DNA from 3 places in the Pedobacter sp. PACM 27299 genome. Region 1 is predicted to be linked to each of the others. Evidence: riboswitches for the same ligand, from Rfam matches in the RefSeq annotation. Region 1 holds a riboswitch; each other region holds the start of a gene.
What was found. Region 1 has a riboswitch for S-adenosylmethionine ahead of AQ505_RS09240 (O-acetylhomoserine aminocarboxypropyltransferase/cysteine synthase family protein). Riboswitches for the same ligand answer to the same signal wherever they lie in the genome.

Region 2: another riboswitch for S-adenosylmethionine. It lies ahead of metH (methionine synthase); the one in region 1 lies ahead of AQ505_RS09240 (O-acetylhomoserine aminocarboxypropyltransferase/cysteine synthase family protein).
Region 3: another riboswitch for S-adenosylmethionine. It lies ahead of AQ505_RS05735 (cysteine desulfurase family protein); the one in region 1 lies ahead of AQ505_RS09240 (O-acetylhomoserine aminocarboxypropyltransferase/cysteine synthase family protein).

The regions. Positions count from the first base shown of each region.
Region 1 is NZ_CP012996.1:2,205,474-2,210,965, forward strand. It holds gene AQ505_RS09225 (dihydrolipoamide acetyltransferase family protein) at 1-149, shown strand, start outside; gene AQ505_RS09230 (homoserine dehydrogenase) at 263-1,504, opposite strand; gene AQ505_RS09235 (homoserine O-acetyltransferase family protein) at 1,512-2,570, opposite strand; gene AQ505_RS09240 (O-acetylhomoserine aminocarboxypropyltransferase/cysteine synthase family protein) at 2,595-3,902, opposite strand; SAM riboswitch class I at 4,133-4,246, opposite strand; gene AQ505_RS09245 (trans-sulfuration enzyme family protein) at 4,419-5,492, opposite strand, start outside.
Region 2 is NZ_CP012996.1:605,669-611,160, reverse strand. It holds gene AQ505_RS02570 (hypothetical protein) at 1-40, shown strand, start outside; gene AQ505_RS02565 (Bax inhibitor-1/YccA family protein) at 96-848, shown strand; gene AQ505_RS02560 (hypothetical protein) at 950-1,519, opposite strand; SAM riboswitch class I at 1,763-1,872, shown strand; gene metH (methionine synthase) at 1,991-5,492, shown strand, end outside.
Region 3 is NZ_CP012996.1:1,344,114-1,349,605, reverse strand. It holds gene AQ505_RS05745 (HEPN domain-containing protein) at 1-1,410, opposite strand, end outside; gene AQ505_RS05740 (metallophosphoesterase) at 1,941-3,131, shown strand; gene AQ505_RS05735 (cysteine desulfurase family protein) at 3,266-4,435, opposite strand; SAM riboswitch class I at 4,535-4,638, opposite strand; gene AQ505_RS05730 (CDP-alcohol phosphatidyltransferase family protein) at 4,842-5,492, shown strand, end outside.

The DNA of each region.
Region 1 (5,492 bases):
CAGAATATGGTGATGTGATTGCGATCCGTCACATGATGTTCCTTTCTCTTTCTTACGACCATAGGGTGGTAGATGGTTCATTAGGTGGATCATTTGTACGCCGCGTGGCAGATTACCTGGAAAACTGGGACGTCAACAGAGAAATTTAAGGCAGTCGCAGGATATAGATCCTAATGATTTTTACCCTGCTGATTCAAAATATGATCAACTAAAAAGGCCCCGGAATTTCCGGGGCCTTTTTACGATCAAAACAAAAAAACTATTAGTTAAAAAACACTTCCTCTTCGGTCACAGTTTGAATCTGTTGTTCCGTATAGGTATACCTTCCGGTATGGGCAATAAATACATCCTTTTGCTCCAATAAACTGCGGTTTTCCAATAAGGTTTTCAAGCTGATGCTGCCGATTACATATTTGTAATCCTGACGCGAAAAGCGTTCTACGATATTTTCTACCTGTAATTGAGCTAGCGTATCCTCATTTGAATAACGCAGATATACTTCGATGTTAACGCTATCAGTATGGATCAAACCATTTTGCTGATGGTACTTTTTATACTCATAACGGTAATCATATCTTAAGGCAGCAATGTCGGAAAGTACGGCAGCACCTGTTGGGTGGCCACCTGCGCCTTTACCGAAAAAGAACTGCTTATCAGCAAAAGCTGCCTGAACAGTAACGCCATTGTATTCATTTTCTACGTTGAAAAGGAAATCGTCAGATTTCACAAACTTAGGGAGTACATAGGTCACCACTTGTTTGCTGCTGATCTTTCGTGCCGTAGGAACCAGTTTAATCTTGAAGTTTTTCTCTTTTGCATACCTGATGTCATCATCATTCAGGTTTTGAATGCCGATGTTCAGAATGTCTGCCGGATCTACAAACAAACCATAAGCATGCGCGGTAGCAATGGCCAGTTTGAATTTCGGATCGTAACCACCCACATCCATAATCGGATCAGTCTCGGCAAAACCAAGGTCTTGTGCCTGCTTTAAGGCCACACCATATTCCATGTTTTCATTGAAAATCTTAGAAAGAATATAGTTCGAAGAGCCATTAAAGATACCGCTGATGCCATGCAGTAATTCGTTGTTATAGTACTCTTCCAGGTTTCTGATGATGGGAATACTGCCGCATACTGCACCTTCATATAATAAAGATACGCCATGTTTTTCCTGCAGTTCCACCAGCTCAGCAAGGTGATTGGCAATCATTTTTTTATTGGCGGAAACTACATTTTTACCACTAATCAATGCGCGTTTGGTAATGTTATAAGCGGCATCTGCATCATCAATCAATTCTACAATGGTATTGATTTCTTTGTTATTTAGGATTTCGTCGTGATCGGTAGTGAAAAGGTATGCGTCTAAGCTGCGTTTCTTTTCTGGATTTTTGATGGCGATTTTAATGATTTCCAGGTTGAGGTCCTGACCACGGATAATATCGTGTAATCCCTGACCTACCACTCCAAATCCAAATAATCCAATTTTAAGTTTCTTGCTCATCTAAGTACTATGCTGTTTTATGTAATTTAATTATTTTCTTGTTTGTGCTTTCTTTTAGGAAATTCCCGATCACATTGGTGAGTACATCTGTCTCAATCAGGAATCCATCATGACCATAGGCAGAGTTGACACTGAAAAATTCTGCATCAGGAATGTGTTTGCTCAGGAACTGCTGTTCAGATATTGGGAACAGTACATCGTTTTCTATACCGATCACCAGGGAATTGGCTTTAATAGATGCCAGCGCATCGATAATGCTGCATCTGTTTCTACCTACATTATGACTGTCCATCGCTTTGCTCAGGTACCAGTAACTATAAGCGTTGAAGCGTTTGCACAGCTTTTCGCCCTGGTAGTTTTGGTAAGAAGAAGCGCGGAAGGATCCTGTTTTTTCATTCACACTTTCGAGTTGAGTGGCGGTATAGGCATCATAGCTTCGGTAAGATAATAAAGCGATGCTGCGTGCGGTTTTTAAACCTTTTAATCCACCATCTGGTTGGTTGGCGTAGAAAGACCTGTCGGAGCTAATGGCTAAACGCTGACTTTCATTGAAAGCGATTCCCCATGGGGAATGAACCGCGTTAGTGGCTACCAGAATTAGGTTTTGTATCGCTGTAGGATCTTCAATTGCCCATTCTACGGCTTGCTGACCACCTAATGATCCGCCAATCAGTACTTTAATCTCTTCTACACCCAGGTGTGCAGCCAATAAACGGTGTGCAGCCACCATATCACGGATGGTCACTTCCGGGAAGGCTAGGTAATAAGGCAATCCTGTAGTTGGATTTACACTTAATGGATTGGTGCTGCCATAATGGGAGCCCAATACATTGGCACATACGATAAAATGTTCTTCAGGATTGAACAGGTCATTATTGCCAAACAGTCCTTTCCACCAGTCCAGCACGTCTGCATTGGCTGTCAAAGCGTGACAGGCCCAGATCACATTGTCTTTCTTGGTATTTAATTTTCCATACGTTTGGTAAGCAAGCTCGATTTTGCGCAATTTCTTGCCATTTTCAAGTTTGAAAACTTTGGTGTGGGTATAGGTAGAGGTCGTACTCATGGTGATGTTTTGGTAGTAAGGTTATTATTTAGCGGAGATGCTGGCAATTGCCTGCTCAAAATCCGCTTTGATGTCGTCAATATGCTCGATGCCAACAGAAACCCGTAATAGGTTTGGTGTCACCCCTGCAGAAATCTGCTCTGATTCGCTCAGTTGCTGGTGTGTAGTGGCAGATGGCTGAATGATCAGTGTTTTTGCATCACCTACATTCGCTACATGGCTTACTAATTTCAAGGAATCTACCAATGCAGTAGCCTGGCTTTTCTCTCCATGAAGTTCAAAAGAAAGCACGGCGCCGAAACCATTTTGCAGGTATTTCTTTGCATTCGCATGGTAAGGGCTGCTTTCCAAACCTGGGTAGTTCACTTTTTTCACGGCTTCATGGTTTTCTAACCAGGTGGCTAATGCCAAAGCATTGTCTACATGACGCTGTACACGAAGCGAAAGTGTTTCTAATCCCTGTATCAATTGGAAAGAGTTGAAAGGGGAAAGGGCAGGGCCGAAATCTCTAAGGCCTTCTACACGGGCACGGATAGCGAACTGTATGTTGCCGAATGGGCCGCCGATGCCAAACACATCATTAAATACCAATCCATTGTATCCTTCTGAAGGCTCAGTGAATTGCTTGAATTTACCATTGCCCCAGTTGTAATTTCCACCGTCAACGATCACACCACCAATGCTGGTTCCATGTCCGCCAATCCATTTTGTAGCCGATTGAACCACCACATGCGCACCATGTTCCAATGGACGGAACAAATAACCTGCGGCACCAAAGGTATTGTCTACAATTAATGGAAGACCATGTTTGTTGGCAATGGCGGAGATTTTTTCAAAGTCAGCAATACTGAAAGATGGATTCCCAATGCTTTCTAAATAGATCGCTTTGGTATTTGCATCAATCTTCGTTTCGAAATCTGAAGCATCATCGCCATTGGCAAATTTCACTTCAATCCCTAAGCGTTTGAAAGCTACTTTAAACTGGTTGTAAGAACCACCATATAAATGTGAAGAAGAAACGAAGTTATCACCAGCTTCCAGAATATTGTTTAACGCGATAAATTGTGCTGCCATTCCCGAACCTACAGCCACTGCTGCTACACCGCCTTCTAATGCGGCCACACGTTTTTCAAAAACATCTGTGGTTGGGTTCATGATTCGGGTATATATGTTACCAAATTCTTTTAAGGCAAATAGGTTTGCACCATGTTCAGAATTCTTGAATCCATAAGAAGTAGTCTGGTATATAGGTACAGCTCTTGAACCTGTTGTAGGATCAACTTCCTGACCTGCGTGTATCTGAAGAGTTTCGAATTTATGGTTGGTTGACATATTTTATCGTTTAAAAGGTTGAAATTTAGTTTTAGGTTTTCCAATTCCTTAGGTTGAATCAAGATTGGATATAGGCGTATAGCGTACCTCAATGGAGGCCTTCCGGATGGATCAAGAATGCAAAAGGAAGTTTTTTAAATTTATCGCATGCAACAGCACATACAAACTGTACGCTGTTTACTACAATAATTAAAAGAATCTGATGTAATTTTAACTGTTTTCATTGTCTTAATTTATCTCTCCAGAAAGCACCATGCGAACCGGTCAGGAATTGGCACCTTCTCCATTTTGGGAGGGTTGCCAGTGGGTCAAAGAGCCTGTCTCTCGCCACTTCTTTATAAATCAAAACCCAGTTTTAAGAGGGTGATGACTTGAATAGCTTTCGCTAAGAATATTTCAAATGTAAAGATAATTGCAAAATAACCAAAATATAATTTTGATTATTTTGCAATTATCTGATATATAGCGGTATAAAATAAGTGTATGTTGCTTCTGGTTGTGGTTTTAATGGGGTTTTTAACCTAAAGCTTGTTTAAAATCTGCGATTAGGTCATCTATATGTTCCAGTCCAACGGAGATCCGAATTAAATTCTGTGGTGTCTTGGTGTCCGGACCTTCCACAGATGCGCGGTGTTCGATCAGGCTTTCTACACCACCCAAACTAGTGGCCTGTGCAAATAAATGTACGGTATTGACTACTCTGCGTGCCTCCTGGGCACCACCATGAACCAAAATTGACAGCATTCCTCCAAAACCGCTCATTTGTTGTTTTGCGATTTCATGCTGAGGATGTGCAGGTAATCCAGGATAAAATACGGCCTCCACCTTTGGATGTTTTTCCAGATATAGCGCCAATGCCATTCCGTTTTCGCAATGACCACGCATGCGGTAAGCAAGGGTTTTTAGGCTTCTTAATAGTAAGAAGGAATCGAAAGGGGAAGGTACAGCGCCACCAATCTGCTGGATGTTTCTTATTTTTCCCCAGAATGGCGTTATTTTGGCGGTGATTAAAGCACCACCCAATACGTCACTATGCCCACCAATATATTTGGTAGAAGAATGCATCACGATATCCGCACCCAGTTCAATCGGCTTTTGTAAACATGGCGAAGCAAATGTGCTGTCGCAAGCCAATAACAGGTCATGCTTTTTTGCGATTTCGGAAATCGCCGCCAAATCAGTTATTTTTAACAGGGGGTTAGAAGGTGTTTCCACCCAGATCATCACCGTGTTTTCTTTAATGTAAGCAGCAATCCCTGCAAGATCGGTCAGGTCTATGAAATCTATGGTTAAGGTGTCTGCAAAAATAGATTGCAGCTGTTTTTTGAATCCCCAATACATATCGTCAGGGGCAATGATATGGCTTCCAGGGGCCAAGGCCTGAAAAAGAGACATCCCTGCAGTATTTCCTGAAGAAAACGCGCAGGCATCTGCACCATTTTCTAAATCTCTCAATACTTTCTCTAAAGCAGAGCGGTTCGGGTTGCTGACACGGCTATAGATGTGTCCGCCAGAATAGCCACCATCTTCATCTCTGAAAAACGTTGTGGACAAATTAATAGGCGGTGTGACATCGCCAGTAGCGGATTT
Region 2 (5,492 bases), 1.6 Mb from region 1:
GAAAGTAGAAGAAACGCTGACAAAAAGGCTTGGGGCATAGGTTTTGTAAGAACGTAAACTAATTAGTACCTTTAACTATTAAAATTTAAAGAAAAATGGACAACAACAATAATTACGAATGGGCACACAAAACAGTATTTGTGGAGCAGGAAAGAGGAGTCGTTGCTAAGAAATTCTTCGCAAATGTATTCTTATGGATGTTTATTGCCCTGAGTTTATCAACTATAGCCGCTTTATTCATCTCGAATTCTGAAGCCGCTTTAAGACAGCTGATCAACTTCGAAACCGGACAAAGAACAGTTTTAGGATATATCGCCATGTTTGCACCACTAGGCCTGGTTTTACTCATGGGAGCCGGCTTTAGCCGCCTTTCTTATGGTGCCTTAATTGGTGTCTTCACCCTTTTCTCTATCTTATTAGGGATCAGTTTAAGCTTTATATTATTAGTATATACCGCAGGATCTATTGCCGCATGTTTTGGTGCTGCAGCAGGTATCTTCGGAATCATGGCCTTTTTAGGGTATACCACAGAGGTAGATCTAACTAAATTCGGTCCTATCCTAATGGTAGGTGTAGCCGGCTTATTTATCGCCAGCATCATCAACTTATTCTTAGGCAGCCCAACATTCAGCTATGTAATGAGCTTCTTCGGTGTAGCTATCTTTACCGCTTTAACCGCTTATGACGTTCAGAAACTGAAACGTATCGGTGCAGGTCTGGAAGAAAGTGGTGATCCTATCGTACAAGCTGATGGTAAAAAGTTAGCCATTATGGGTGCTTTATCACTGTACCTTGACTTTATCAATATCTTCCTTTTCTTATTGAGAATCTTCGGAAGCAGAAAATAAGGGATAAAAAACCAATAGGTTTTGAATACCAGATAAACCTATTAAAAGAAATGGCTATCAACAATTGTTGATAGCCATTTCTTTTAGATCATAAAATAATACTATTGAACAGAAAAACAAGCTACAATAGTGTTGCTGTTTGCCAGCGCATTTGGGTTAGAAACAATAATACCATACTCTCCTACATCCATTGGATCTAATCTCAATACATAAGAACTGTCTTTGTATTTTTTCGATTGATACTTAATATAGTTCTGATTGTTGGTAGAAGCTCCAGAAAAAGTACCTGCAGAAACCAGTTCCGACTTGCGGTTTTTCTTACTGGCTTCGAACTTCACCACACTGATAATTGACAAAGGATCTGATTTGTTATCAAAACTTTTAACTACAAAAGTTAAAGGATCACCAGCTTTCATTAACACAGGGGAAGAACCTCCTTCAATGACCATTTTAGATTTCACTTTACCAATCCCAACCAGGTATACTGAAGCTCCCGCTTTAGTTTGGATCTTTACACTTTGCTTTTCCAATGGGGTCGCTACATTTTCAGCGGAAACACTTACCGCTTCACCAATGTATTCAGGTTCATCTACATTAACGGTGGTTTGACCAAAGGCCGTCATTCCTACAGCACATAGGATTGAGAATAAAAAAGAGCATTTTTTCATCATTTGTTTTTAGTTTGTTTTAGTAGTTATGGCCTCCAAAATACATAGAATTAATTAATTTAACAATAAGCATATCATGTTAATCGTGATAGATGAGCTTAAATAATTCGGTGTATTTATATTAGGAAGCCACAGACATTCAGAATTTTATTCCGAACAGCCTCAAAATACTCCCTGCTATTGCAATATTATATGCTTTAACTGCTGTTTTTTTGGAAATGATTTTTCTTTGTTGCACTTTTGCAGAGCTTATAGAGAAAGACGGAGGGATTAGACCCTGCGATGTCTTAGCAACCTGTGCTTACAAGGTGCTACATTCTACCGGAACCGGACCATCGGTACCCGAAAGATAAGTTAAAGTCGACCCGATACCGGACTTTTCAATAAGCATTTTAACTGTGTGTAAAACCGTAACCGACAGGACATTCCTAACCGGTGATCTTTTACCCAGGCCTTACCCGGAGATATAAAAAAATGGACATTAGAGCAGAGTTAGAGAAACGCATATTAATTATTGACGGAGCCATGGGTACCATGATCCAGCGTTATATCCTGACAGAAGAAGATTTTAGAGGCGAAAGATTTAAAGATCACCCTTGTGATGTGAAAGGCAATAACGATTTGCTAAACCTTACCCGTCCTGATATTATCAAAGCAATACACACCGAATACCTGAAAGCCGGTGCAGATATTATTGAAACCAATACCTTTAGTACACAGCGCATATCCCTGGCAGATTACCAGATGGAGGAGCTGGACTATGAAATGAGTTTTGCCGGTGCAAAAGTAGCACGTGAGGCAGTAGACGAATTCATGGCTGCCAACCCGGATCGCAGGTCCTTCGTTGCAGGTGCTGTAGGCCCAACCAATAGAACTCTTTCCCTTTCACCAGATGTAAACGACCCTGGATACAGGGCCTTGACTTTTGATGAACTCGTATCCGCTTATGATCAGCAAGTACGTGGATTGGTAGACGGTGGTTCGGATGTCTTGTTAATTGAGACTATTTTCGATACACTGAATGCCAAGGCCGCAATCTTTTCGATCAAAAAATACGAGAAAGAAATCGGCAAAAAGATTGAGATCATGATCTCTGGAACCATTACCGATGCTTCGGGAAGAACTTTATCCGGACAAACGGTAGAAGCCTTCCTGAATTCTGTGATTCATGCCGACCCGATCAGCATCGGTTTCAACTGTGCTTTAGGCGCCAAAGACATGAGGCCGCACATTGAAGAACTGTCTGCAAAAGCCACTTGTTACGTTTCTGCCTATCCAAATGCAGGATTACCTAACGAATTTGGTGCTTACGATGAAATGCCGCATGAAACCGCTCACCTCGTGGAAGATTTCATCCAGCATGGCTTTGTAAATATTGTAGGTGGCTGCTGCGGAACAACACCGGAACACATCGCCTGTATCGCTGCAAAAGCGAAAAAGGTGACACCAAGAAAAATCCCTACCGTCCCTCCATATTTGCGTTTAAGCGGATTAGAAGCGGTTACCGTTACCCCGGAAAGTATTTTCGTGAACATCGGGGAACGTACCAATATCACCGGATCCCCAAAATTCTCTAAGCTGATTTTAGGAGGTGATTATGAAGCCGCACTAACTGTTGCCCGTCAGCAGGTAGAAGGTGGTGCACAAATCATCGACGTCAACATGGATGAAGGCATGCTGGACGGTGAAGCGGCAATGGTAAAATTCCTGAACCTGATTGCTTCAGAGCCGGATATTTCCAAACTGCCCATCATGGTCGATTCCTCAAAATGGTCGGTCATTGAAGCCGGTTTGAAATGTTTGCAGGGAAAAGGAATTGTGAACTCCATCTCTCTGAAAGAAGGACCGGAAAAATTTATTGAAAGTGCTAAAAAGATCATGAATTATGGCGCAGCCGTAGTCGTGATGGCATTTGACGAATATGGACAAGCTGATAACTTTGAACGTAGAAAAGAAATCTGTAAACGTTCTTACGATATATTAGTAGACGAAGTCGGTTTCCCAGCGCAAGACATCATATTTGACCCAAATATCCTAACCGTGGCAACCGGTTTGGAAGAACATAACAACTATGCCGTAGATTTCATCAATGCGACACGCTGGATTAAAGAAAACCTGCCTCATGCTAAAGTGAGCGGCGGGGTATCTAACATTTCCTTCTCTTTCCGTGGAAACAATACCGTAAGGGAAGCAATGCACTCTGCCTTCCTTTACCATGCCATTAAAGCTGGTCTGGACATGGGGATTGTAAACGCAGGGATGCTGGAAGTCTACCAGGAAATTCCACCAGCATTATTAGAACGTGTGGAAGACGTCCTGCTGAACCGCAGAGAGGACGCCACAGAACGCCTGGTAGAGTTTGCTGAAACCATCAAATCTAAAGGTAAAGAGATCGTTAGGGATGAAGAATGGAGAAAAACCAGCGTAGAAGAACGACTTTCTCATTCTTTGGTGAAAGGAATTATTGAATACCTGGATGCCGACGTAGAGGAGGCCAGACAAAAATATCCAAAACCTATCCATGTGATCGAAGGTCCTTTAATGGACGGAATGAACATTGTTGGAGACCTTTTTGGCGCCGGAAAAATGTTCCTGCCACAGGTGGTAAAATCCGCCAGGGTAATGAAAAAGGCAGTAGCTTACCTCCTTCCCTTCATTGAACAGGAAAAACTGGACAATCCTGATGGAAACACCAGCTCTTCAGCAGGAAGAATCTTAATGGCCACTGTAAAAGGCGATGTGCATGATATCGGTAAGAACATTGTAGGCGTAGTATTGGCCTGTAATAACTTCGAAATTGTGGATATGGGCGTGATGGTTCCAGCACAAACCATCATTCAAAAAGCAAAAGAAATCAATGCCGACATTATCGGATTGAGTGGTTTAATTACCCCTTCCCTAGATGAAATGGTACATTTTGCCAAAGAAATGGAGCGTGAAGGATTTACCATTCCATTGATTATCGGCGGTGCAACCACCTCCAGAATCCATGCCGCAGTAAAAGTAGCGCCAAACTATTCAGGCCCTGCCATTCACGTATTAGATGCTTCCAGAAGCGTAACCGTGTGCAGTACCTTAATGAATCCCGAAACCAGAGGTGCCTATATTGATGGCATCAAACAGGAATACGATAAAGCCAGAGAAGCGCATTTAAACAAACGCTCCGATAAACGCTACAAAACGATAGAAGAAGCTAGAAAAGACCAGTTTCAAATCGACCTGGATCTGGTAGCCCCTGCCCCTGCATTTACCGGAACAAAGGTATTTGAAGATTATCCGCTGGAAGACCTGGTGCCTTATATCGACTGGACGCCATTCTTCCATACCTGGGAATTGCGCGGCAGTTACCCTAAAATCTTCAACGATAAAAGCGTTGGTGATGAAGCAAAAAAACTATTTGATGATGCGCAAGCCTTATTGAAACGCATTGTTGAGGAGAAACTATTGACCGCCAAAGGCGTAATCGGTTTCTGGCCGGCAAATACTGTTGGCGACGACATCATCCTGGATGTAGCAGGTAAAGAAGTGACCATTCACACCCTTCGCCAACAAGCGGAAAAAATGGCTGGAGAACCTTATTATGCACTTTCCGACTTTGTAGCGCCAAAAGAATCAGGTGTTGCAGATTACTTCGGAGGCTTTGCGGTCACCACAGGTATCGGCTGCGATGAACTGGTTGCAGAATTTGAAGCCAATTACGATGATTACAACAGCATCATGGCAAAAGCATTGGCGGACAGGCTTGCGGAAGCTTTCGCTGAAAGAATGCATGAGCTGGTGCGTAAAGATTACTGGGGCTACGCAAAAGATGAAAAGCTGAGCAACGAAGACCTCATTAAAGAAGAATACGCAGGGATTCGCCCGGCACCAGGCTATCCTGCCTGCCCGGAACATAGTGAAAAAGGAACACTTTTTGAATTGCTGGATGCCGAAAACAGAATCGGACTCCGCCTCACAGAAAGCTATGCCATGTACC
Region 3 (5,492 bases), 860 kb from region 1:
TCCGTTTGCTTTCACGGAACTGCCATGGAATCCAATGTGTGCCAGACCATGCTGACCACAAGAATTCATACATCCGCTAATTTTTATTTTAATGTCTTTATCGTAAATCAATTCCGGGAACTCTTCATAGATCACTTCTTCCAGTGCTACAGAAAGCGACATACTGTTCGAAATCCCAAGGTTGCAGGTATCTGTTCCCGGGCAGGTGGTCACATCACCAATGCTGTCAAATCCTGGAGTCGCAAAATCTACAGCCTTCAATGCCTCATATAAAGCTGGTAAAGCACCTGCTCTGACAAACTTTAAAAGTAGTCCTTGATTTTGAGTAACGCGGATTTCATCAGCCACATAAGGACTGATTCCTGCCACCAATTTACGGGCGCGGTCGGTTTTAATATCTCCTACCGGCACCTTTACGTAGACGCCGTAAAAACCTTCTTGTTTTTGAGCAATTACGTTTGTAGCGCGCCAATGCTGGTATTCCAAGGTTTTTGACACTTCCAATTCCGGATATTCCAGCAAAGCAGGAGGCTCCGGAGAAAGCACGGCATCTCTATCAATTTTAAAAGACTTTGATTTATTGGCGATTCTTTCTTCGTCAATCAGTCTCAATAACTCTTCTAATCCTAATTTCTGTACTAAATATTTAAGACGTGCTTTGTTTCTGTTGGTACGTTCTCCGTAACGGTCAAACACCCTTAATACAGATTCTGCATAAGGAATAATCTGATCTTCCGGCAGGAAATCATGTACTAAACTGGCCAGGAAAGGCTGTGCACCTAATCCACCACCCAGCATCACTTTAAAACCACGTTCTCCTTTTTCATTGATTTTCGGAATAAAACCAAGGTCATGGATATAGCTATAGGCTGTATCTTTTTCATCCGAGGAGAAAGAAAACTTAATCTTTCTTCCCATTTCCTGACAAATCGGGTTACGCAGGAAATAGGTGAAAAACGCATGTGCATAAGGAGAAACATCAAACAATTCGTTTGGATTGATCCCGGAATCCGGCGAGGAGGTGACGTTTCTTACCGTATTACCACAAGCTTCACGGATCGTGACATCATCGCGTTCCAGTTCCTCCCACAATTGAGGGGTCCTGTCTAAACTCACATAGTGAATCTGAATGTCCTGCCTAGTGGTTAAGTGGAGGTTTCCACTGCCATACTCGTCAGAAACATCGGCGATGCGTAACAGTTGTTTGAAGGTTACTTTTCCAAAAGGCAATTTAATACGCACCATTTGTACGCCAGGCTGTCTTTGTCCATAAACACCACGGGCAAGGCGCAGGCTTCTAAATTTCTCCTCATGGATTTTTCCTTCGCGAAAAGCTCTGATCTTTTTCTCAAGATCTATAATATCCTTTTCAACAACAGGATTTTCTAACTCTGTTCTAAAACTTTGCATAGTACGTTTGGTCTTATTTGAAAAAAGCTTCTTCTGTCGGGGAGACTGAAGAAGCTTTTAAATATTTTTACTCTTTACAGCCGAAATCATTACCCACACATGCAGTGAGTTAACATTAGATTTCCGTTGTAAATTGTTTGGTTCATAAAGCAAATATATAAAGTATATAGGTTTAGTAGTACATTAGATTAGTAAAAGATTTGCAACCTTCTGTATTTCAGCTAATTAATTTACTACCAATTCTATGGAATTAATTGCAATAAAACCAATAATACTGATTATAAGCAAATTAAGGCGAGTTATTTTTATTAGATTTCTTTGCATTACGCAGCTATCCGGAATTATCCGAGCCCTGTCCGAAATCATTTGAGCTATGTATTGATACCTGCAACAGATCCCTATTGCGCTAACTCCTGCCCCAAACCTGTCCATGATTTCCTCTACTACCTAATCATCGGCAAATTGTCAAATTGATCAGGATCAAAACAAAATCCCATCTGAAAACTTACTTTTATAATACTAAGTCTTTTATGAAAAGAAAAATCAACCTTTTACCCTTCGCCATTATCGCCACTTTTGTATTTTTACTCAACTGGTATGTCCTTTCTGGCATTGAAACTTTAACAAACAGCAGTTGGCTGAGTCCGGTGTTCTGGGGCTTCCTAATTTTCATTCTGGTTTCCCTTACCTATTCCATTCAGCGCATGCGCGACAATGGCATGGATATCTTTTTCAAGATCACTACACATACGTTCTTAGTCTTGATCACAAGTGAACTGGTCTTTGTGATTATTTTAATTCTTGGCGACGGTTACCGGGTGATTACTGGTGGTACAAGAAGCGTGTATTGGGTAGAATTCGGATTAGCTTTATTTGCAATCACCGTATTGATCTTCTTATATGGTATTATTAAAGGTAAATACGCTTACCGCGTGATCAAACATACTTTATTCTTCGACGAGCTGCCGGAACAATTTGATGGCTTTCGCATCACACAGATTTCCGATGTACATGCAGGCAGCTTTAAAAATTCGAAAGCAGTACAAAGGGGCATCGACCTGATCAAAGCACAAAACTCCGATCTTTTTGTGTTTACCGGAGACCTGGTGAACAACAAAGCAGAGGAAATCGTACCCTGGATGGGGCACTTTTCACAGGTAAAAGCACCTCATGGTCAATTTTCGATCCTCGGAAACCATGATTATGGAGATTACATCAAATGGGAAAACGAAACAGAGAAACAGACCAATTTACAAAGCTTAAAAAGGCACCATGCCGAAATGGGCTACCGGCTGCTGTTAGATGAACATGTACGGATTGAAAAAAATGGACAGCATATCATCCTTGCAGGAGTAGAAAACTGGGGAATTGGCTTTGGGGAGCGCGGCGATCTGAAAAAATCACTGCAAGACGTAAACCCGGATGATTTTAAGGTTTTGCTCTCTCATGATCCTACCCATTGGGAATCTGAAGTAAAAAACTGGCCTTCAAAAATACAACTAACCCTATCCGGTCATACCCATGGGATGCAATTTGGAATCGAAGCCTTTGGCATCAAGTGGAGTCCTGTAAAATATCGCTATGCGCATTGGGCAGGTATTACCAGTGCAAATGGCAGGTACCTGAATATCAACAGAGGTTTTGGCTTTCTTGGTTTCTCAGGAAGAGTAGGCATCTGGCCGGAAATTACCGTCATCGAATTGAAGAAAACGAGAAGATAAGATCAGTTTATTCAGCCAACCAAGTATATTTATAATCAGCAAACCTGCATAGCATCAATAACAGATCATCCGATGCAGGTTTGCTAGTACAATTGATACGCAAACACAGTATAAAGCTTATACGTAAATACGGTCTAAAGCGAAAATTCTGCTGTATAAACCCCTTTCCCTGTCCCCACATAACATTTCGCCAGTTTCTCCAGGGCATAATCAATCTCTTCCTCGGTATTGTATCGGCTAAAAGAAAAACGAACTGTTGATCTGCCAAACTGAGGTCCCAAAGCAGTAAGCACATGAGAACCTGCACCAGAATGACTATTACAGGCACTGCCGCCAGAAACTGAAATCTGCTGTTGATCCAGATAATTTAAAAGGTCAATTCCATTCTGCGGATCAGGCAAAGAAACACTTAGCACACTATTTAAACTGAGCATAGTATTTGCAGAATTCCCATTAAAAGTTACTCCAACAATCCTGTCTTTTAGCTTATAGATCAGGCGTTCTTTTAATTGGATCAAATGCCGCTGAGCAACATCCCGGTTTCTATAACTGATTTCCAATGCTTTTGCCAATCCAACAATGCCGGTCACATTTTCTGTACCTGCACGTTGCTTTTGTTCCTGAGCCCCCCCGTTAATCAAAGGATAAAGCCTCTGTTTGGTACTCCTGTATAAAAAGCCAACGCCTTTCGGACCATGGAATTTATGTGCAGAACCCACCAGAAAATCTACGTTCAAATCAGGGGTATCGTAACGGTACTGTCCCATAGACTGTACGGTATCCGAATGAAAAACTGCGCCATATCTTTTACAGAGTTCTCCGATTTCGGAAATATCATTTAGGTTTCCGATCTCATTATTTCCATGCATTAAAGAAACAAATGCCTTTTCATTAGTACTCAGCAATTTTTCCAGATGAGGCAGAGAAAGATTACCTGCTGCATCATGCTGAAGATAAACCAGGTTAATCTCTCCGCTTTTCTCTAAAGCTTGCAAGGTATGCAGTACGGCATGGTGCTCAAAAGTAGAAGTGATGGCAAGTCGGATGCCATTGCTGCGAATCCCGGAAAGGATCGCCGTATTATCCGCTTCGGAACCTCCTGAAGTAAACACGATCTGGTCCGGACTGCTATTGAGCAGGTCTGCGATAATGCCCCGGGCATGGGCAATGGCTACTTTCGCTCCCCTGCCATGGTGATGCGAAGAGGATGGGTTCCCAAAATTTTCAAAGAAATAGGGCTCCATTGCCAGGAATACTTCTCTGTTTAACGGTGTGGTTGCGGCATTGTCTAAATAAATTCTCATGTGAATTGCTTTAATAGATTTAAAAAAATCTACTTAATCAGTTTACAAGAATAAGGCATGGATGAGTTTACCAGAAAATCCAAATACAGGTTTTCTAACAACTTATCTCTTCCGCCAAATGGCGGACAGGAATTAGCACCTTATTAAAATAACAGGTTGCTAAGACATCACAGGGCCTTTCCCTCAGTCTTTCTGGATAAGTAAATAAATGAATGAACTTTACTATCAGCAAAGATACAATAAAGTCTACTAAATCAATAGTCTTTTTTAAATAAATTATTCATTTTTGAATTTCGGTCATATAATTGCTAATAATCCCTAATAAATAACGGAATTTCCCTTCAATTGAAGTTTCAATTCCATATTTTTGCAGCATATACTACAAGAGTATAATTACACAACCTGAATGGAAGAAAATAAATTGAGAGAAGAGGCGCATCAAGTAACTGGCGACAACAGCATTTTAAAAAGAATATTCCAGGATAGAAAAAGAACCAATATTTTAAGCGGTATAGAGCAAAGCACAATTTCCTGGCTGGTAAAACGTATCCCTAGTTTCATCAGTTCAGACATGCTGACATTTATCGGTACTACCGGTTCTGTAATTGTATTAGCAGGTTTTATCATGGGTAATTACATCAGCAGAGACTATTTATTATTAGGCCCCTTAGGTTTAGCGATCAATTGGTTTGGTGATTCCCTGGATGGAAGAATGGCTTATTATAGAAATACACCCCGTAAATGGTATGGTTTTTCATTAGACATCATTATGGACTGGGCGAGTACCGTTCTGATTGGCTTAGGCTACCTGGTTTATGCCCGAAATGAGTATGAACTAATTGCTTTTATATTTGTAGCCTTATATGGCTGGGCGATGATCATTTCTCAGCTTCGTTATAAAATTACTGACATTTACAGCATTGATGCAGGGATTGTAGGTCCTACTGAGATCAGAATTATTCTTGCCATTATCATTATTTTAGAAGTTATTTTTGGTCATTTAATTGAATATTTTGCTACTGGAATCTGTTTGGTACTATTCATTATCAATTTCCTG